DNA from 2 places in the Rhizobium acaciae genome. Region 1 is predicted to be linked to the other one. Evidence: predicted binding sites of a transcription regulator. Region 1 holds the regulator's gene; the other holds the start of a gene.
What was found. Region 1 encodes LexA, which represses DNA repair genes until DNA is damaged. Its sites were predicted from a motif close to TGTTCNNNNTGTGTTCNG; they were not measured.
Positions count from the first base shown of each region.

Region 2: the regulator LexA is predicted to act here: its motif matches at 5,157-5,174, upstream of OLZ32_RS17625 (putative DNA modification/repair radical SAM protein).

Region 1 covers NZ_JAPCZO010000007.1:224,186-235,193, forward strand. Annotated here, with positions in the region: gene OLZ32_RS13765 (ComEC/Rec2 family competence protein) at 1-1,732, shown strand, start outside; gene lexA (transcriptional repressor LexA) at 1,713-2,432, opposite strand; gene OLZ32_RS13775 (VOC family protein) at 2,631-3,527, shown strand; gene kdsA (3-deoxy-8-phosphooctulonate synthase) at 3,524-4,369, shown strand; gene eno (phosphopyruvate hydratase) at 4,507-5,781, shown strand; gene OLZ32_RS13790 (FtsB family cell division protein) at 5,919-6,239, shown strand; gene pdhA (pyruvate dehydrogenase (acetyl-transferring) E1 component subunit alpha) at 6,385-7,431, shown strand; gene OLZ32_RS13800 (pyruvate dehydrogenase complex E1 component subunit beta) at 7,447-8,832, shown strand; gene OLZ32_RS13805 (pyruvate dehydrogenase complex dihydrolipoamide acetyltransferase) at 8,848-10,212, shown strand; gene OLZ32_RS13810 (SGNH/GDSL hydrolase family protein) at 10,232-10,873, shown strand; gene OLZ32_RS13815 (GNAT family N-acetyltransferase) at 10,876-11,008, shown strand, end outside.
Region 2 covers NZ_JAPCZO010000010.1:171,330-182,337, forward strand. Annotated here, with positions in the region: gene carB (carbamoyl-phosphate synthase large subunit) at 1-2,409, shown strand, start outside; gene OLZ32_RS17620 (UdgX family uracil-DNA binding protein) at 2,465-3,919, opposite strand; gene OLZ32_RS17625 (putative DNA modification/repair radical SAM protein) at 3,919-5,151, opposite strand; gene greA (transcription elongation factor GreA) at 5,405-5,881, shown strand; gene OLZ32_RS17635 (glycosyltransferase family 4 protein) at 5,909-6,967, shown strand; gene OLZ32_RS17640 (dicarboxylate/amino acid:cation symporter) at 7,040-8,374, opposite strand; gene OLZ32_RS17645 (ATP-binding protein) at 8,599-10,467, shown strand; gene OLZ32_RS17650 (sigma-54-dependent transcriptional regulator) at 10,472-11,008, shown strand, end outside.

The DNA of each region.
Region 1 (11,008 bases):
TGGCATCGGCGCCAACGGCTTCTTCTACGGTGCACCGACGAAGGTCGATGCGCAAGCTGGTCCCCAGGCTGCCAGATCGACGGCGGAAACGCTGCTCGAAGGGCTCTACCGGCTGCGCAGCGGTATTGGTGACCGCATAAGGTCGATCCTGCCCGGCGACACCGGCGCTTTCGCCGCTGCTCTGGTGACGGACGAGCGGCGTGCCATCTCGAATGAAACGACGGAGGCGCTGCGCCAGTCCGGCCTGGCTCATATCATTGCCATCTCCGGTCTCAACATGGCGCTGTCGGCCGGCATCTTTTTCGTCGGCTTCCGGATGCTGCTCAGCCTCTTTCCTGGCATCGCTGAGGCCTATCCGACGAAGAAGATCGCTGCCGCCGGCGCGCTCATCGCTGTCACCGCCTATTTCCTGATCTCGGGCTTTGCGGTCTCTGCAGAACGCGCTTTCATCATGATGGCCATCATGTTGATTGCCGTCTTCTTCGACCGGCCGTCGATCAGCCTGCGCAATGTCGCTCTCTCGGCGCTCGTCATCATCGTCATTTCGCCGTCCGAGGTCTTGGGTCCGAGCTTCCAGATGTCTTTTGCCGCGACATTGGCGCTGGTCTCGGGCTATCAGCTGTGGAAGGACCGGCGCGTCCGCGAAAACGCCTTCCTGAAGCTGCCGATCGTCAGGCCCTTGGTTACGGTTGCGGGCTTCTTCGGCGGCGTCTTCCTGACCTCGCTGATCGGCGGTTTTTCCACCGCGCTGTTTTCGATCGAGCATTTTCATCGCCTGACCGCCTACGGCCTGCCGGCGAACCTCGCGACGATGCCGATCATCTCCTTCATCGTCATGCCGGCCGGCTTGCTGGCGATGCTGCTCATGCCTTTCGGTCTGGATGTTTGGGCCTGGAAGGTCGTCGGATTCGGCCTCGATCTGGTGATCGCGGTCGCAAAGACGGTGTCCGGCTGGGATGGCAATATCGACGTCGGCCGCTTGCCCGCCTGGTATTTCGCGGTCGCCGTCGCAGGCTTTCTGCTGCTGACGCTGCTCCGCACCCGGCTGCGCCATGTCGGCACATCGATCATCGCGGTCGCAACGCTCATCCTGTTGCTTCTGCCGGTTCCCCGTCCGCCAGATTTGGTGATTTCGGAGGATGGTAGTCTCGTCGCGGTCGTCGAGGCGGCGGCAATGGCTTCCAACCGTGAAAGACCGCCGGATTTCATCTTCGACCAGTGGCAGAGAGCCCTGGTCCTGCCGAGGCACGATCCGCCGAAGATGCTGGATGGTCCTGCTATCCCGCCTGAGGGAGAAGACCGCCGCGTCAGGCTTTCCCGCGATCAGCAGAACGAAGCAAGGACCGCGATGCGAGCGGCCACAGCGGGCGGTGACGCAAACCGCTTTTCCTGCGTCAAGAAGGCCTGGTGCACATCAAGGCTTGGCAATGGTCAGGTGGTAACCGTCATCGACAATGCCGCCTATCTCGGCCCGGCATGTGACGCGGCCGATATCGTCGTGACGTCGGTCCGCCTTCGCTTCAACAATTGCCGCTCGGGTGCGACGCTCTTCACTGGTGAGACGCTGCGCAGGACCGGTTCCATCGAGTTGCGCTTCACGGGCACCGGCCTGGAGGTCGCAACCGCATTCGATGCATTGTCGCGGCCATGGATGCGCCATCGCGCCTATGACTGGCGCAGCAATAGTTTTACCGAATCGGGCCTGGCCAATGTCAGTGATAGCGGCGAATGAGACCGACGAGTTTGCCCTGAACCTTGACACGGTCCGGACCGAAAATCCGGGTCTCGTAAGCCGGGTTGGCCGCTTCCAGCGCGATCGAGGCGCCCTTGCGGCGGAAGCGCTTGAGTGTCGCTTCTTCGTCGTCGACGAGAGCAACGACGATGTCGCCAGGACTTGCGGTGCTGCCGTTGCGGATGATCACGGTGTCGCCGTCGAAGATGCCGGCGTCGATCATCGAATCGCCCTTGACCTCCAGCGCATAATGTTCACCGGAGCCGAGCATGTCCGCCGGAACGACGATGTCGTGGGTATTGTTCTGGATCGCCGAGATCGGCACACCGGCAGCGATTCGGCCCATGACCGGCACGGAGACCGAGTTGCCGTTGTCGGCGACGGGTTTTGCGGGAGCAGGAGTGGCGACCGGCTGCGGTTTGCCGAGGCTGCCCTCGATGACGCTCGGCGAAAAGCCGCGCCGCGGCTGGATGCTGGGGCTGTAGGCCTCCGGAAGCTTGATGACCTCGAGCGCGCGGGCGCGGTTCGGTAGGCGGCGAATGAAGCCTCGCTCCTCGAGCGCTGTAATCAAGCGATGAATTCCGGACTTGGAGGCGAGGTCCAGAGCATCCTTCATTTCGTCGAAAGATGGCGGAACGCCGGATTCCTTCATGCGCTCGTGAATGAAAAGGAGAAGCTCCTGTTGTTTGCGCGTGAGCATCGACGTTGTGACCTCGTGATTGAAACAAATCCAGAACAGACACTATATGTTCCATATGTGTTCCGCAAGTAGCTAAATTTCCGTAAAACTTGGCGCCAACTCGTTGAGATTTTTATTTTCATTCGCCGGATTGGCACAGAAGTCTTGCATTGAGGGTAGCGCTGTCGCACATCTCTTGCCGTTTCCAGGAGGGATATCATGGACGAGCACTCCGCCAAACCGCACCCGCTGGATCATGTCGTGCTGCCGGTCGTCCATATCGATCTGGCGCGCGAGAGGCTTGGCAAGCTCGGCTTCACCGTTGCCGCCGATGCGCGCCATCCCTTCGGAACGGAGAATGCCTGCGTCTTCTTTGCCGACAAGACCTATTTGGAGCCGCTCGGGATTGCGAGCGTCGAGGAGAGCGAAGCATCGGCGCGCCAAGGCAATGTCTTCACCGCCCGCAACCAGGCCTTCCGTTTCCGCTGTGGCGAGGAGGGGCTTTCGGGGCTGGCTTTCGGCAGCAAGGATGCCGGCATCGATCATCAGAATTTCGTTGGCAACGGATCGAGCGCCGGCGAGATGCTGCAATTCACCCGACCGATGACGATGCCGGACGGTTCCGAGGCGATTGCCGGCTTCAAGCTGGCCTTTGCCGGGGACCTGTGCGCGCCTGATCTCCTGCTTTTCACCGTCGAGCGCGTCAATCCGCTGCCGGCCGACCGCGCCGCGCTGGAGACGCACGCCAATGGTGTCACCGGCATAGTCGAGATCGCGCTTTGCACCCCGGAACCGGCAGCCTTCGCCGCCTTCGTCAGCCTTGCCGTGGCGCAATCGGCAGTCGAGAAAACCGGTTTCGGCGTCTCTATCGCGGCGTCGAATGCAAAAATCAGCCTGATGACGCCGGAAGGGCTGGAGGCCTATTTCGATATCGCCGGCTCATCCGCAGATCGCGGCCTGCGCGGCCGGGCAATCCTCTTCGCTGTCGCCGATCTTGCCGTGACAGAAGCGTATTTGGCTGCTAACGGGGTGACATACACGCGCAAGAACAATCGCATTCTGGTGAAGCCCGCGCCCGGGCAGGGCACGCTCTTCGCCTTCGAGGAAACACGATGAGCACTGATACGAATTCCGAAGTCAGGATCGGCGAAGGCCAAGGCCAGGTCACTTTTTCCAATACCGGCCGCCTGTCGCTGATTGCCGGTCCCTGCCAGATGGAGAGCCGCGACCACGCCTTCATGGTTGCCGGCACGCTGAAAGAGCTTTGCGGAAAGCTCGGCATCGGCCTCGTCTACAAGAGCTCCTTCGACAAGGCGAACCGCACCTCGCTGTCGGCCGAACGCGGTATCGGGATCGAAAAGGGCATGGAGGTCTTTGCCGACCTCAAGAAGGAATTCGGCTTTCCCGTCCTGACCGACGTTCATACCGCCGAGCAATGCGGGGAGGTGGCAAGGGTCGTCGATGTCTTGCAGATCCCGGCCTTCCTCTGCCGCCAGACCGACCTTCTCATCGCCGCCGCCAAGACCGGCCGCGTCGTCAATGTCAAGAAGGGCCAGTTCCTCGCCCCTTGGGATATGAAGAACGTTCTGAAGAAGCTCAATGCCAGCGGCAATCCGAACGTGCTGCTGTGCGAGCGCGGCGCCTCATTCGGCTACAATACGCTGGTCTCCGACATGCGTTCTCTGCCGATCATGGCGGCGATGGGCGCGCCCGTTATCTTCGATGCAACCCATTCCGTGGCGCAGCCGGGCGGGCAGGGCGAATCCTCCGGTGGTCAGCGGGAATTCGTGGAAACGCTGGCGCGCGCAGCGGTCGCTACCGGTATTGCCGGCGTCTTCGTCGAAACCCACCAGGACCCCGACAATGCCCCTTCGGACGGCCCGAACATGGTCTATCTCAAGGATATGCCGCGGCTTCTCGAAAAGCTGCTCGCCTTCGATGCGGTCGCCAAGGCTTGACGTTCAACAGTCTGACATGATCGTGCTATAGGCCACATCCGAACGCTGGTCCGAAGGCTATTGCAGCATTGTAATTTGCACGCCTTCGACTAAGACAGGTTTCTAACCATTTATCACCCACCGAGCAGGAAGAACCCATGACTGCAATCACCGATATCATCGCCCGCGAGATTCTCGATAGCCGTGGCAACCCCACCGTCGAAGTCGATGTCTATCTCGAAGATGGCAGCATGGGCCGCGCGGCCGTTCCCTCCGGCGCCTCGACGGGCGCGCATGAGGCGGTCGAACTGCGTGACGGCGGCAAGCGTTATCTGGGCAAGGGCGTCGAAAAGGCGGTCGAAGCCGCCAACACCGAGATCTTCGACGCGATCGGCGGCATCGACGCCGAAAACCAGATCCAGATCGACAACATCATGATCGAGCTTGACGGCACGCCGAACAAGTCTCGTCTCGGCGCCAACGCCATCCTCGGCGTATCGCTCGCCGTTGCCAAGGCTGCCGCTCAGGCGTCCGGCCTGCCGCTCTATCGTTATGTCGGCGGCGCTTCCGCCAGCCTGCTGCCGGTGCCGATGATGAACATTATCAACGGCGGCGCCCATGCCGACAACCCGATCGATTTCCAGGAGTTCATGATCCTGCCGGTCGGCGCCGATTCGATCGCCGAAGCCGTGCGCATGGGTTCGGAAGTCTTCCACACGCTGCGCAAGGAGCTTGCCGCACAGGGCCACAACACCAATGTCGGCGACGAAGGCGGTTTTGCACCGGGCCTGAAGAGCGCGCCTGAGGCCCTCGACTTCATCATGAAGTCGATCGAGAAAGCCGGCTACAAGCCGGGCGACGACATGTGCCTCGGCCTCGACTGCGCCTCGACGGAATTCTTCAAGGACGGCAAATACGTTCTCGAAGGTGAAGGCCGCACGCTGGAATCGGGCGCCATGGCAGAATATCTGGCCGAGCTCGCCGCCAACTATCCGATCATCTCGATCGAGGACGGAATGGCCGAAGACGACTGGGATGGCTGGAAGACGCTGACCGACCTGGCCGGCAAGAAGACCCAGCTCGTCGGCGACGATCTCTTCGTCACCAACTCCGCCCGTCTTCGCGACGGCATCCGCATGGGCGTCGCCAACTCGATCCTCGTCAAGGTCAACCAGATCGGCACGCTGACGGAAACACTCGATGCCGTCAACACGGCACACAAGGCTGCCTATACCGCCGTCATGTCCCACCGCTCCGGCGAGACCGAAGATTCGACCATCGCCGATCTCGCGGTCGCCACCAACTGCGGTCAGATCAAGACCGGCTCGCTGTCGCGTTCCGACCGTCTTGCCAAATACAACCAGCTGATCCGCATCGAAGAAGGCCTCGGCCCCCAGGCCCAGTATGCCGGCCGCTCGATCATTCGCAGCTGATCGGACCTGATTTCCAATAGCTTGGCCCGCGCCTTCCCGGCGCGGGTTTTTTGTTGCCCGTTTTTTAGAGTCAACGAACGGTTAATCTCTGCGCGCTAGATTGAACGAATTGGTAATGCGTTCAAGAGCATGCGTGTATGTGGACAAAGCATCATAAGAAGAGAAAGATCGGTCGCTTCGTCATTCCGGCCATGACGGTCGCCTTCCTCTCCTATTTCGGTTATCATTGCATCCATGGCGATTACGGCCTGCGCGCGACGGAGACGTTCGAGCGTCAGCGTGTTGCCCGTGAAAAAGAGCTTGCGGTCTTGAAGGCGAAGCGCGAACATCTGGAAAATCAGGTCGCGCTCTTGAGTGACGGCTCGCTCGACAAGGATATGTTGGACGAAAAAGCGCGTTATCAGCTCAACATGTCGCGCGCCGACGAGATCGTCGTATTCAATCATTATTCCAATTAACCGAAAGCAGGTTAATTGGAATTTTTGCTGATTTTCCAATAATTTAGCGCCGAATACGAGCCATGCAATTATGGCATTGCTGTGGTCATATTTCTTCCCTATGGTACGCGCCACCAAGAAACGACAAACCCATAGGGAGGGTTGAATGGCGCCGCGAAAGACCGCGACCGTTTCCAGCCGCAAAACTGCAGCAAAACCGGCAGCCAAAGCATCGAATGGAGGCCCGGTAGCCGACTTCGATCGCGATGAAGAGCTCAAGGCTTATCGCGAGATGCTGTTGATCCGCCGCTTCGAGGAGAAGGCCGGCCAGCTTTACGGCATGGGCTTCATCGGCGGATTTTGTCACCTCTACATCGGTCAGGAAGCTGTCGTCGTCGGCATGCAGATGGCGCAGAAGGATGGCGACCAGGTCATCACCGCCTATCGCGACCACGGCCATATGCTGGCAACCGGCATGGAGGCCCGCGGCGTCATGGCGGAACTGACCGGGCGTCGCAGCGGCTATTCCCACGGCAAGGGCGGCTCGATGCACATGTTCTCGAAAGAGAAGCATTTTTACGGCGGTCACGGTATCGTCGGCGCCCAGGTCTCGCTCGGAACAGGTCTTGCCTTTGCAAACCGCTACCGCGGCAATGACAATGTCTCCATCGCCTATTTCGGCGACGGCGCTGCCAACCAGGGGCAGGTCTACGAGAGCTTCAACATGGCTGCTCTCTGGAAGCTGCCGATCGTCTATATCGTCGAGAACAACCGTTACGCCATGGGCACCTCGACTGCCCGCGCCACCGCGCAGTCGAACTATTCGCTTCGCGGATCCGGCTTCGGCATCCCCGGCATTCAGGTCGATGGCATGGACGTCCGCGCCGTCAAGGCGGCGGCCGACGAGGCGCTCGAACATTGCCGTTCCGGCAAGGGCCCGATCATTCTCGAAATGCTGACCTATCGTTATCGCGGTCACTCCATGTCCGACCCGGCGAAGTATCGCTCCAAGGACGAAGTGCAGAAGATGCGCTCCGAACATGACCCGATCGAACAGGTGAAGGCACGCCTCGTCGAAAAGGGCTGGGCTTCCGAAGACGACCTGAAGGCGATCGACAAGGATGTTCGCGACATCGTCGCCGACAGCGCCGACTTCGCCCAGGCCGATCCGGAGCCGGATGCATCCGAGCTCTACACCGACATTCTGCTGTAATCGGGGAGGGAACCCATGCCTATCGATATCCTCATGCCCGCCCTCTCTCCGACCATGGAAGAGGGCACGCTGTCCAAATGGCTGAAGCAGGAAGGTGACAAGGTCACTTCTGGCGACGTGATCGCCGAAATCGAAACCGACAAGGCGACGATGGAAGTCGAAGCCGTCGATGAAGGGATCATCGGCAAGCTGCTCGTCGATGCCGGCACGGAAGGTGTCAAGGTCAACACCAAGATCGCCGTGCTGCTGCAGGACGGCGAATCGGCTTCGGACATTTCCGCCGCCAAGCCGGCGGCCGCGCCAGCTCCTGAAGTTGCCCAGGAAGAGAAGCCGAGCAACACCGGTTCTGCCTCCGCACCGCTTCCGGCCGAGCCGAAGGCCGTCATTCCGAACGACCCCGAAATCCCGGCCGGCACCGAAATGGTGTCGACGACCGTGCGCGAAGCGCTCCGCGACGCCATGGCCGAGGAAATGCGCGCCGACGAAAACGTCTTCGTCATGGGCGAGGAAGTTGCCGAATATCAGGGTGCCTACAAGGTCACGCAGGGGCTGCTGCAGGAATTCGGCCCCCGCCGCGTCGTCGATACGCCGATCACCGAGCACGGCTTTGCCGGCGTCGGCGTCGGTGCCGCAATGGCCGGCCTTCGCCCGATCGTCGAATTCATGACCTTCAACTTCGCCATGCAGGCGATCGACCAGATCATCAACTCCGCCGCCAAGACGCTCTATATGTCCGGCGGCCAGATGGGTGCTCCGATCGTCTTCCGCGGCCCGAATGGTGCAGCGGCCCGCGTCGGCGCTCAGCACAGCCAGGATTATGCAGCCTGGTACAGCGCCATTCCCGGCCTGAAGGTCGTCATGCCCTACACGGCATCCGACGCCAAGGGCCTGCTGAAGGCTGCGATCCGCGATCCGAACCCGGTTATCTTCCTCGAAAACGAGATTCTCTACGGCCAGCACTTCGATGTGCCGAAGCTCGACAATTTCGTCCTGCCGATCGGCAAGGCGCGCATCCATCGTCCGGGCAAGGACGTCACCGTGGTCTCCTTCGGCATCGGCATGACCTATGCGATCAAGGCTGTCGCCGAACTCGAAAAGCTCGGCATCGATGTCGAACTGATCGACCTTCGCACTATCCGCCCGATGGACCTGCCGGCCGTGATCGAATCGGTGAAGAAGACCGGCCGTCTGGTGACCGTCGAGGAAGGTTATCCGCAATCATCAGTCGGCACCGAAATCGCCACCCGCGTCATGCAGCAGGCCTTCGACTATCTCGATGCGCCGATCCTGACGATCGCAGGCAAGGACGTTCCGATGCCTTACGCCGCCAATCTCGAAAAGCTCGCCCTTCCGAACGTCGGCGAAGTGGTCGATGCGGTGAAGGCTGTTTGCTACAAATAAGGGGAGGGTGTTTCGATGCCGATCAATATCACGATGCCCGCCCTCTCTCCGACCATGGAGGAAGGCAATCTTTCCAAATGGCTGGTCAAGGAAGGCGACAAGGTCAAGTCTGGCGATGTGATCGCCGAGATCGAGACCGACAAGGCGACGATGGAAGTCGAAGCCGTCGATGAAGGCACGGTCGCCAAGCTGGTCGTTGCCGCCGGCACCGAAGGCGTTAAGGTCAATGCGCTGATCGCGGTTCTTGCCGCCGATGGTGAGGATGTCTCCGCTGCCGCAAGCGCTGCGGGTTCCGCCGCCCCGGCGCCGAAGGCAGACGGTGCAGCGGCGCCGAAGGCCGAAGCTGCCCCGGCTCCGGCCCCGTCGACTCCGGCTGCGGCACCGGCACCTGCCGCCGCACCCGCCTCGGTGTCATCGGACGGCAGCCGCACCTTCTCTTCGCCGCTTGCCCGCAGGCTGGCCAAGGAAGCCGGGATCGATCTTTCGGCAGTCGCAGGCTCCGGCCCGCACGGCCGCGTCGTCAAGAGCGACATCGAAGCCGCCGTTGCCGGTGGCGGCGCCAAGGCTGCAGCCCCGGCCGCTGCTGCTTCCGCTCCGCAAGCTTCCGCAGCTCCGGCTCCGGCCGCCGCTGCACCGAAGGGCGCGTCCGAAGAAGCCGTGCTCAAGCTATTCGAACCTGGCTCCTACGAGCTCGTGCCGCATGACGGCATGCGCAAGACGATCGCCCGGCGCCTGGTCGAATCCAAGCAGACGATCCCGCATTTCTACGTCAGCGTCGATTGCGAACTCGATGCGCTTCTGGCGCTGCGTGCGCAGCTGAACGATGCGGCTCCGCGCAAGGACAACGCTCCGGCCTACAAGCTCTCGGTCAACGACATGGTCATCAAGGCCATGGCGCTGTCGCTGCGCGACGTTCCGGATGCCAACGTCTCCTGGACCGACAGCAACATGGTCAAGCACAAGCACGCCGATGTCGGCGTTGCTGTCTCGATCCCCGGCGGCCTGATCACCCCGATCATCCGCAAGGCCGAGGAAAAGACCCTGTCGACGATCTCCAACGAGATGCGCGATCTCGGCAAGCGGGCCAAGGACCGCAAGCTGAAGCCCGAGGAATATCAGGGCGGCACCAGCTCGGTCTCGAACATGGGCATGATGGGCGTGAAGAACTTCGCAGCCGTCGTCAACCCGCCGCATGCGACGATCCTCGCGGTTGGCGCCGGTGAACAGCGGGTCGTCGTCAAGAAGGGCGAAATGGCGATTGCCACCGTGATGTCAGTCACGCTCTCGACCGACCATCGCTGCGTAGACGGCGCACTCGGCGCCGAGCTGCTTCAGGCCTTCAAGGGCTACATCGAGAACCCGATGGGCATGCTTGTCTGATAGCGGCGCGGAGGCGGAAATGACCAAGACCGTTCTTTGCTATGGTGACTCGCTGACCTGGGGTTATGACGCCGAGACGATCGGTCGTCATGACTACAAGAATCGCTGGCCGAGCGTGCTTCAGGCAGCGCTCGGCGGTGACGCGCGTATCATCGCCGAAGGCTTGAACGGTCGCACCACCGCTTTCGACGACCATCTCGCCGATTGCGACCGCAACGGTGCGCGCATCCTGCCGACGATCCTGCAGACGCATGCGCCGCTCGACCTCGTCATCCTTCTGCTCGGCACCAATGACATGAAGCCGGTCGTGGCAGGCTCGGCCTTTGCCGCATGCCAGGGCATCAGCCGGCTCGTGCGGCTGATCCGCAATCACGCCTGGCCCTTCGAATTCGATGGGCCAGAGATTTTGATCGTGGCGCCGCCGGCGATCCGCGCGACGGGCAATGTGCCGTTCGCCGCGTCGTTTCCCGGTGGCATCGAGGAATCTGCAAAACTTGCAACGCTTTATCGTGATCTTGCCGACGAACTCGGTTGTGGCTTCTTCGACGGCAATTCCGTCGCCAAGACCACACCGATCGACGGCATTCACCTCGATGCGGAGAATACGCGTGCGCTCGGCCGCGGGCTGGAATCGATCGTGCGGATGATGCTGGGGATCTGAGCATGACCTCCTTCATCGCCCTCCGGCAGGCCTCACGGCGGGATGCCTCGGAGCTGGCGATTCTGGCGGATATCGCATCGCGCGGGTTTGCTTCCTGGCTCTGGTTTGCCGGTGTGGAAAACGGCGTGAGCGACA
Region 2 (11,008 bases), on a different contig from region 1:
TCGGCGCTCGCCTCCAAGGCCACCGGCTTCCCGATCGCCAAGATCGCCGCCAAACTCGCGATCGGCTATACGCTCGACGAACTGGATAACGACATCACCGGCGGTGCCACGCCTGCCTCCTTCGAACCGTCGATCGACTACGTCGTCACCAAGATCCCACGTTTCGCCTTCGAGAAATTCCCCGGCGCCTCGCCGGTGCTGACGACCGCGATGAAATCGGTCGGCGAAGTCATGGCGATCGGCCGCACCTTCGCCGAATCGCTGCAGAAGGCGCTGCGCGGCTTGGAAACCGGCCTGACCGGCCTCGACGAAATCGAGATCCCCGGCTTTGAAGAGGGCGAATCCAGCCAGAACGCCATCCGCGCCGCAATCGGCACACCGACGCCCGATCGCCTGCGCATGGTCGCCCAGGCGCTGCGCCAGGGCATGAGCGAAGCCGAAGTCCACGAAGGCTGCAAGATCGATCCCTGGTTTATCGCCGAACTGAAGGCGATCGTCGAGATGGAAGCCCGGATCCGCGAGCACGGCCTGCCCCAGGATGCCACAAACCTGCGCATGCTGAAGGCCATGGGCTTCTCCGACGCGCGTCTGGCGACCCTGACCGGCAAGCGCCCCAAGGAAGTCGCCGAATTCCGCAATAGCCTGAATGTCCGCCCTGTCTTTAAGCGCATCGATACCTGTGCCGCCGAATTCGCCTCGCCGACCGCCTATATGTATTCGACCTATGAGACGCCTTTTGTCGGCGCCGCCCGCTCCGAGGCTGAAGTGTCGGACCGCAAGAAGGTCGTCATCCTCGGCGGCGGCCCGAACCGCATCGGCCAGGGCATCGAGTTCGACTATTGCTGCTGCCACGCCGCCTTCGCGCTGAAGGATGCGGGTTATGAAGCGATCATGATCAACTGCAACCCGGAAACCGTCTCGACCGACTACGATACCTCGGACCGCCTCTATTTCGAGCCGCTGACGGCCGAGGATGTGATCGAGATCCTGCGGGCAGAACAGGAAAAGGGCGAAGTCGTCGGCGTCATCGTCCAGTTCGGCGGTCAGACGCCGCTGAAGCTTGCCGAGGCGCTGGAAAAGAACGGCATCCCGATCCTCGGCACCGCGCCCGATATGATCGACCTTGCCGAGGACCGCGACCGCTTCCAGAAGCTCCTGATGAAGCTCGACCTCAACCAGCCGAACAACGGCATCGCCTATTCGGTCGAGCAGGCCCGCATGGTCGCCACCGAAATCGGCTTCCCGCTGGTCGTGCGTCCCTCTTACGTGCTCGGCGGCCGTGCCATGCAGATCCTGCATTCGGAAGGACAATTGCAGAGCTACCTGCTCGATACCGTGCCTGAACTGGTACCTGAGGATATCAAGCAGCGTTATCCCAACGACAAGACCGGCCAGATCAACACTCTGCTCGGCAAGAACCCGCTGCTCTTCGACAGCTATCTCAGCCACGCCATCGAAGTCGATGTCGACTGCCTCTCGGACGGCACCGACGTCTATGTCGCCGGCATCATGGAGCATATCGAGGAAGCCGGCATCCATTCCGGCGACAGCGCCTGCTCGCTGCCGCCGCGCACGCTCTCCAACGAGATGCTCGACGAGCTGGAGCGCCAGGCCAAGGCCATGGCCAAAGCCCTCAATGTCGGCGGCCTGATGAACGTTCAGTTCGCCATCAAGGACGATGTCGTCTACGTGCTCGAAGTCAATCCGCGCGCCTCGCGCACCGTGCCCTTCGTCGCAAAGACCATCGGTGCGCCGATCGCCAAGATCGCCGCCCGCGTCATGGCCGGCGAGAAACTCGATGCCACCTTCGCCGCCTACGGCGAAAAGCCCGATCCGCGCAAGCTAAAGCACATCGCCGTCAAGGAAGCCGTCTTCCCCTTCGCCCGCTTCCCCGGCGTCGACACGCTGCTCGGCCCGGAAATGCGCTCGACCGGAGAAGTCATCGGCCTCGATACCGATTTTGCACTGGCCTTCGCCAAGTCGCAGCTCGGCGCCGGCGTCGAGTTGCCGCGTGACGGCACGGTCTTCGTCTCCGTGCGCGACGCCGACAAGCCGCGCGTGCTGCCGGCGATCCGCATCCTCGTCGAACAGGGCTTCAAAGTGCTGGCGACCGGCGGCACCGCCCGCTTCCTCGCCGAAAACGGTATCACCGCCACCAAGATCAACAAGGTGCTGGAAGGCCGCCCGCACATCGAGGACGCGATCCGCAACCGCCAGGTCCAGCTCGTCATCAACACCACCGATGGCAACAAGGCGATCTCGGACTCCAAGTCGCTGCGGCGTGCGACGCTGATGCAGAAGGTGCCCTATTACACGACGATGGCAGGCGCCGAGGCCGCCGCCCAGGCGATCAAGGCGCTGAAGGCCGGCAATCTCGAAGTGCGGCCGCTGCAGAGCTACTTCGCCTGAGATACGGCAACGCCATCGCTCAATGAGCGGCGGCGCCATAGGCTTCGGAATCAATTTATGCGGCCGCAAGCATAAGGCGCTGAATTGTCAGCATATCTTCGCGAAACCGTGCCAGTTCATCCGCTTTCAGCCGCTCGTCGGGAATACGCAACAGATAGGACGGATGCACCGTCACGAAGAGCGTGCGCTTCTCGTCGATCGCGATCGCTTTCCCCCTGACATCCTGCAGCCGTTGTTTCGTATCGGTCAGCGCCGCAAGCGCCGTCGCCCCCATGGCAACGACCAGCTTCGGCTTGATCAGCGCCATCTCCAGATTGAGCCACCAGCGGCAATGCTTCACCTCGCCTATATTGGGCTTCTGATGGATGCGACGCTTGCCGCGCGGTTCATATTTGAAATGCTTGACGGCATTGGTGACGTAAAGCGTTGAGCGGACGATGCCCGCTTCAGCGATCACCTGGTCCAGCAGCTTGCCGGCGGGACCGACGAAGGGGCGCCCTGATATATCCTCCTGGTCGCCCGGCTGCTCGCCGACGAACATCACCTCTGCATCGCGCGGCCCCTCCCCAAATACGGTTTGCGTCGCCTTCGCATGAAGCGGACAACGGGCGCAGGTGGCAGCTTCCGCGCGCAGTGCTTCCAGCGTGCCCGCCGGCGCTTCGGGTTCAGCAGGAATGCTGCGCGCGGCTTCCTGCAGGCGATCGTGAAAGGGCAACGACTGGGTCGCCTCCCTTGCAGCCATGGCCCGCACCTTGCTCTCCGCCGATGCGATCAGCCCAGGGATGAGATCGGCTTCCGGCAGGTTCTTCCAGTATTTCTTCGGCATCTCCGCCTGCATCGCCTTCAACTTCAACCGCGCCGGATTGAAAATGCTGGCATAGTAGGTGCGCCAGAGGTCATCGGTAGCATCTGTGAAATTGGGTTTTTCACACGGTTCGTCGCTCATCGTCAGCCGCTCGCCGTCCCACGCGGCCGATCCCATGGGCGTCGCGATCAGCCAGTCCATGTCAGTGAAGCGCCGTTGGAAGAAGGGCGCTGTGCGCCTGACGATATGGTGATCCGGCTCGAACCAGGCGAGGAATTTTCGACGGCCCGCCGACACCGCACCAACCTCCTTGAAGCGGAGGAAGGCCGTCATCTTATGCGCGTCGCGCCGAACGCTTTTCGCCATCAGCCTGGCACGGGCGACGTCCTCGTCGGAGGCCACTTCAAGCAGCTGCCGGTCCAGCTGCAGCCGCCAGAGCAGACGGTAAAGCAGGGAAAAGCGCGCCGGGTCGGAATGGCAGAGAACTGTCTCCGCCAGCTCGATGAAGGCGGGCGGCACCGTCATCGGTTTGCGTGCTGCGGCAGACGCAGGCGGCATGGCGTCGTGTTGAAACGCAAAACCCGGCTCACCCCGTTTTTCGCGCCACTCGATCTCTTCCGGCAGGATGCCGGCAGCCGAGAAGGCGCGCGCGGCGTCACGCCATTCGGCAAGCTCCCCGCGTCCTGCCAGCACGACCCGGCGCATCACAGCAACGACAATTGTTCAGGTTGCGGTTCGAACATGGCGCGAAGGTCGGGGCGCTCGATCAATCGGCGCGGCGACCAGCCTTCCGCCGAGATGAAGGACTGGACCTTCTTGATCGAAATGCCGAGCCGCTGGAGATCGTCGAGCCGCAACCGGCGAAAACGGCGGGCCGAAACGATCGCTTTGACTGTCTTGGTGCCGAGACCGGGCACGCGCAGCAGCCGCTCGCGCTCAGCCCGGTTGATATCGACGGGAAATTCGGCCCGGTTGGCGAGCGCCCAGGCAAGCTTGGGGTCGAGCGTGAGATCGAGCATGCCGCCCGCCTGGTTCGCAGTAATCTCGTCGATCCCGAAACCGTAGAATCGATAGAGCCAGTCGGCCTGATAGAGCCGGTGCTCGCGCATCAACGGCGGCTTGATCAGCGGCAGGTTTTTCGACGAATCCGGGATCGGGCTGAAGGCGGAATAATAGACGCGCTTCAGCCCATAGCTGCTGTAAAGCCTGCCGCTGGTCGCAAGGATCGTCGCATCGTTCGCCCCGTCGGCGCCGACGATCATCTGCGTGCTCTGGCCGGCCGGCACGAAACGCTGACGCTTCTTTGTCCTGAGCGTCGGTTCACCGGCGGCCTCAATCTTCAGCCTCAAATCCCCCATCGATCGCCGAATATTGGCAGGCTTCTTTTCCGGCGCAAAGCGGGTGATGCCGTGATCCGTCGGCAACTCGATATTGAGCGACAGCCTATCGGCATGAAGCCCCGCCTCCTCGATCAGACGCGGCGACGCCTCGGGGATCGATTTCAGATGGATATAGCCTCGGAAATTATGGGTTACACGCAGTTCGCGGACGATACGGACCATCTCTTCCATCGTGTAATCGGACGAACGAATGATGCCCGAGGAAAGGAACAGCCCTTCGATATAGTTGCGGCGGTAGAATTCCAGCGTCAGCCAGATGACCTCCTCGGGCGTAAAGCGCGCCCGTTCGACATTGCTCGACGAGCGATTGACGCAATAGGCGCAGTCGTAGATGCAGAAATTGGTCAGCAGTATTTTCAGAAGCGAAATGCACCGCCCGTCCGGGGCATAGGCATGACAGATGCCGGATCCCTCGGTCGAACCGAGCCCGCCACTTGCCCGGGAATCACGTTTCACCGTGCCGCTGGAAGCGCAGGAAGCGTCATATTTCGCGGCATCGGAAAGAATGGCCAAGCGTTCTGTGAGCGACTTCTTCATTAGAATGTTCACTATATGTTCTTATGTGCAGAGTCAATCAGGACGGTCCGATTTCTGCCCATTTTCAAGTCGTACCACCCAATATCGCGGCAAGCCGCGTTTCTTTTATGCGAATTTTCTGGAAATCGGCCTTGGCGATCTGCTATAAGCGTCCGACTAAGATTGTGGCACGGTTCCGAAGCTCCCCTTCGGGACCTGTTTTCTTTTGTGTTCGCCGCTGATTGTGCGGATACGAGGATTGAAGGACAGAAAAATGGTTGAAAAGGTACCGATGACACCGGGTGGTTTCGTCAAGCTGCAGGAAGAGCTGCGCTGGCGTCAGCAGGAGGAGCGCCCCCGAATCATCGAGGCGATCGCCGAAGCCCGTGCCCATGGCGACCTTTCCGAAAACGCCGAATACCACGCCGCCAAGGAAGCCCAGAGCCATAATGAAGGCCGCATCAGCGAGCTGGAAGACCTGACGGCGCGCGCCGAGGTCATCGACCTCACCAAGATGTCGGGCGACAAGATCAAGTTCGGCGCCAAGGTGAAACTCATCGACGAGGACACCGAGGAAGAAAAGACCTACCAGATCGTCGGCGACCAGGAAGCCGACGTCAAGGCTGGCCGCATCTCCATCTCCTCGCCGATCGCCCGTGCGCTGATCGGCAAGGAAGTCGGCGATTCCATCGAGGTCAATGCGCCGGGCGGCTCCAAGGCCTACGAGATCCTCCAGGTTTCCTGGGGCTGATCGCCCGCCAGCCGCGAGACCCCTCCCTTGCCGGATATTCGTGACGTCGAGATCATTGCGCCCAATTTCAAGCGCCGGCTCTCCGGCGTCACGTCGACTATCGTCCAGCTCATCCCGTACCAGATCCGGCTCGGCATCAAGATCGCGACACTCGGCCCCGGCCTGCCGGAAGGCCTGCCGAAACTGAAGTGGCCGCAGCTCCTCGGCCTCTGGCGCCCGCCGGCGCGCCGGCGCCAGCGCGTCTGGCACGCTCGCCGCAACAACGAGATGGCCGTCGGCATCCTGCTGCGCCATCTCATGCGCATGCCGCTGAAGCTTCTCTTCACCTCGGCCGCGCAACGCCGCCACAGCGCCTATACGAAATGGCTGATCCGTCGCATGGACGCTGTCATCGCGACCAGCGATCGATCCGGTTCGTTCCTCGAGGTGCCGCATACGGTGATCCAGCACGGCGTCGATCTTGCCTTGTTCCATCCGCCGGAAACGGCGGAGGACGGCATCGCCGCCACCGGCCTGCCGGGCCGCCATCTCATCGGCTGCTTCGGCCGCGTGCGCCATCAGAAGGGCACTGATCTTTTCGTCGGAGCGATGATCGAACTGCTGCCACAGCATCCCGACTGGACGGCGGTCGTCTCCGGCCGGGTGACGGCCGAACACACGGCATTTGGCGACAAACTTAAAGCGGATGTCGCGGCCGCCGGGCTCAGCGACCGTATTCTCTTCCTCGGCGAAGTGCCTGACATCAAGGTCTGGTATCGCCGCCTGACGCTTTACGTCGCCCCTTCCCGCAACGAGGGTTTTGGCCTGACGCCACTCGAAGCCATGGCCTCGCGCACCGCGGTGGTGGCATCGGACGCCGGCGCCTATGCCGAGCTCATCGTCACGGGCGAGACGGGCTCGGTCGTCGCCGCCGGCGATGGCGAGGCGCTGACGCGGGCAATCGCGCCCTATATCGCAGATCCCGCTTTGGCGATTGCCCATGGCGAGAATGCCCTACGGCATGTCAGGACGAATTTTGCGCTGGAGAAGGAAGCAAGCGCGATCGGCGCGATTTACGATCGCCTTCTCGGCGACAATCGCGGCTGAAGCAGAAAAGAGAAACGGCCCGTTGGATAACGGGCCGCTGCAGGGATTCTAAGGACAAGGAATAGCGGCTGGTTATTCGGCCGGCTGCAGTCCGGCAGCCGAAATATCATCTCCGGTCTGTCCGCCCAGTGCCGCGGCAAGCTGCGCTGTATCCAGCTCGTTTTCCCAACGTGCGACGACGATCGTGGCAACCGCATTGCCGACGAGGTTGGTCAGCGCCCGGCATTCCGACATGAAGCGGTCGATGCCGAGGATAAGTGCCATGCCGGCGACCGGCACGGAGGGCACGACAGAGAGCGTTGCGGCAAGCGTGATGAAGCCGGCGCCGGTGATGCCCGCTGCACCCTTCGAGCTCAGCATCGCCACCAGCAGCAGCAGGATCTGATCACCCCAGGAGAGATGAATACCGGTTGCCTGGGCAATGAAGAGCGCTGCCAGCGTCATGTAGATGTTGGTGCCGTCGAGATTGAAGGAATAGCCTGTCGGAATGACGAGGCCGACGACCGAGCGCTTGCAGCCGGCCTTCTCCATCTTGTTCATCAGCCCGGGAAGGGCTGCCTCCGAAGACGAGGTGCCGAGGACCAGCAGCAGTTCTTCCTTGATGTAGCGCAGCAGCGCCACGATCGAGAAGCCATTGTAGCGGGCAACAGCGCCGAGAACGATGAAGACGAAGAGCAGAGATGTAACGTAGAAGGTGCCGATCAGCATGGCGAGGTTGGCGATCGACCCGACGCCATACTTGCCGATGGTGAATGCCATGGCGCCGAAGGCGCCGATGGGCGCTGCCTTCATGAGGATGGCGACGAGCTTGAACACCGGCGCCGTCAGGGAATTGAGGAAGTTGACGACCGGTTCGCCCTTTTCGCCGACCATGGCGAGCGCGATACCGAAGAGCACCGAGAAGAACAGCACCTGCAGAATGTCGCCATCGGCAAAAGCGCCCACGATCGTCGTCGGGATGATGTTGGTGAGGAAACCGACGATGCTCTGCTCATGCGCCTTTGCGGCGTAGCCGGCGACGGCGGCCGGATCCAGCGAGGCAGGATCGATGTTCATGCCAGCGCCGGGCTGGACGACATTGGCGACGATCAGGCCAATGATGAGCGCCAATGTCGAGAATGTCAGGAAGTAGAGCATCGCCTTGCCGGCGACGCGGCCGACCTTCTGCAGGTCGCTCATGCCGGCAATGCCGGTCGCAACCGTCAGGAAGATGACGGGGGCAATGATCATCTTGACGAGCTTGATGAAGGCATCGCCGAGCGGCTTCAGCTGGGTGCCGAATTCGGGATAGAAATGGCCGAGAAGGATGCCGGCGGCGATGGCCGCGAGAACCTGAACGTAAAGATGGGTATAAAAGGGCTTCTTGCCCTTGCTGTCTGCGACTGCATCGAGTGGTGCTGCGATCATGATGTCCTCCTAATGGCTCGTCCGGAACGAACTCCGGCCTCCCGAGCCGTTCGCTTCAAGTCCAACAGCTCAGCCGTTGTTGCCAGGTTCTTCGCAATCGCCGTGCCAGTTTTGCGCCGACCAGCAACACATTGAATTTATTAATGAAAAATTTACGAGGCTGCAGATGACTCATTAAGCAATGCGGAAATCCGCACAAATTCATTTGCGTTTCGTGCAGAAAAGTGCACAAATCCGCCATGTCCGTGTCGCAGAAATTGTGGCCTTCCCTGCCCGTGCAACACCGCATCCGCCGGATGTGGTGGGCCTATGCCGTGCTCGCCCTCCTCGCTGTCGTGGCAAGCCTGTGGGCCAGCGGCGAGATCGGCCGGCACCGTGCGGAGGCTGCCCTCGAGGAACAGGCCCGCATGGATGCGAGGCTGAATGCGGCTTTGCTGCGCACGGTTCTCGAAAAATACCGGGCGCTTCCCTTCGTGTTGTCGCAGGACGCGGCACTCGCCGCCGCACTGGCAGGAAACGATGCCGGCGCGTTCGAGCGGCTCAGTCAGAAGCTGGAAAATTTGGCGGCGGGCACGAAAGCTGCCGTCATCTATGTCATCGACAAGGACGGCATGGCGGTTTCGGCCAGCAACTGGCGCGAACCGACGAGCTTCGTCGGCAATGACTATCGTTTCCGCGAGTATTTTCAGGGGGCGGTCGAACGAGGACAGGCCGAGCACTTCGCGCTCGGCACGGTCAGCAAGAAACCGGGCCTCTATATCTCCCAGCGGATTTCGGGCAGCAATGGCCTGCTGGGCGTCGTCGTGGTCAAGGTTGAATTCGACGACGTCGAGGCGGATTGGAATGCCTCGAACACCCCGTCCTATGTCGTTGACGAGCGCGGCATTGTCCTCATCACCAGTATTCCGTCATGGCGGTTTATGACGATCGGCCGGATCGCCGAGGACCGGCTGACGGCGATCCGCGAAAGCCTTCAATTCGGCGATGCGCCGCTTCAACCCCTGCCGCTCGACATGGTCCGAAACCTCGGTGACGGGCTCGATGTCGTCGGGATCGTCATGCCGGGCGATGCCGGGAAAACCAGGTTTCTCGATGTCGCAACGTCGGTGCCGGCGACCGGTTGGCATTTGCAGCATCTCGTCGCACTCGGACCATCCGTCGATGCGGGGATTCGTGAAGCCCGCATGCTGGCATTGCTGATACTCCTGCCGCTAGTGGCCGGAGCAGCCTTCCTGTTGCGCCGTCGCCATGTGATCAGCCTGCGAATCTCCAGCGAACAGCGGGCGCGGGAGGAACTGGAACGGCGCGTCGCCGAGCGGACGCTGGATCTCAGCCAGGCGAGGGACCGGCTGCAGGCTGAAATTGTCGGCCACAAGAGCACGGAGCAGAAATTGCAGGCGGTGCAACAGGATCTGGTGCAGGCCAACCGGCTGGCCATCCTGGGTCAGGTGGCAGCTGGCGTCGCCCATGAGATCAACCAGCCGGTGGCAACCATTCGTGCCTATGCGGATAACGCCCGCACCTTCCTCGATCGCGGCCAGACGGCGCCTGCCGGCGAAAATCTCGAAAGCATCGCGGCGCTGACGGAGCGCATAGGTTCGATCACCGAGGACCTGAAGACCTTTGCCCGCAAAGGCCGGGGCAGCGCCGAACCAACCGGATTGAAGGACGTCATCGAGGGCGCGGTGATGCTGTTGCGCAGCCGGTTTGCCGGCCGCATGGATACGCTCGACATCGACCTGCCGCCCGCCGAACTGCAGGTGATGGGAAACCGGATCCGTCTCGAGCAGGTGCTGATCAATCTGCTTCAGAACGCCCTGGAGGCGGTGGCGCCGAAGGCCGGAGAGGGTCGCGTCGAGGTCAGATCATCCACCGATGCAGGGATGGTAACGGTGACGGTCGCCGACAACGGTCCCGGCATCCCGCCGGAAATCCGCAAGGGCTTGTTCACGCCGTTCAATACCTCGAAGGAAAGCGGACTCGGCCTTGGCCTGGTGATCTCCAAGGATATCGTCGGCGACTACGGCGGCCGGATGGAGGTTTTAAGCGACAGCAGCGGAACCCGGTTCATCGTTCAGCTAAGGAAGGCTTGAGATCATGGAAACGCCGACCCCTGTTGCGCTGATCGACGACGACAAGGACCTACGCCGCGCCACCGCCCAGACGCTCGAACTCGCCGGATTTTCCGTTTCCGCCTATGACGGTGCGAAAGCCGCGCTGGCGGATCTGCCGGCGGACTTTGCCGGCCCCGTCGTCACCGATATCCGGATGCCGGAGATCGACGGACTGCAACTCTTCGCCACGCTGCAGGGCATGGATGCCGACCTGCCGGTGATCCTGATGACCGGCCACGGCGATATTCCCATGGCCGTCCAGGCGATCCAGGACGGCGCCTATGATTTCATCGCCAAGCCCTTTGCAGCCGATCGGCTCGTCCAGAGCGTGCGTCGCGCAAGCGAGAAGCGGCGGCTTGTTCTGGAGAACCGCATGCTGCGGAAGGCAGCCGAAGATGCGCAGGAGAATTTGCCGCTGATCGGCCAGACGCCTGTCATGGAAAATCTCAGAAACATTCTTCGCCACATCGCCGATACCGATGTGGACGTGCTCGTCGCCGGCGAAACGGGCAGCGGCAAG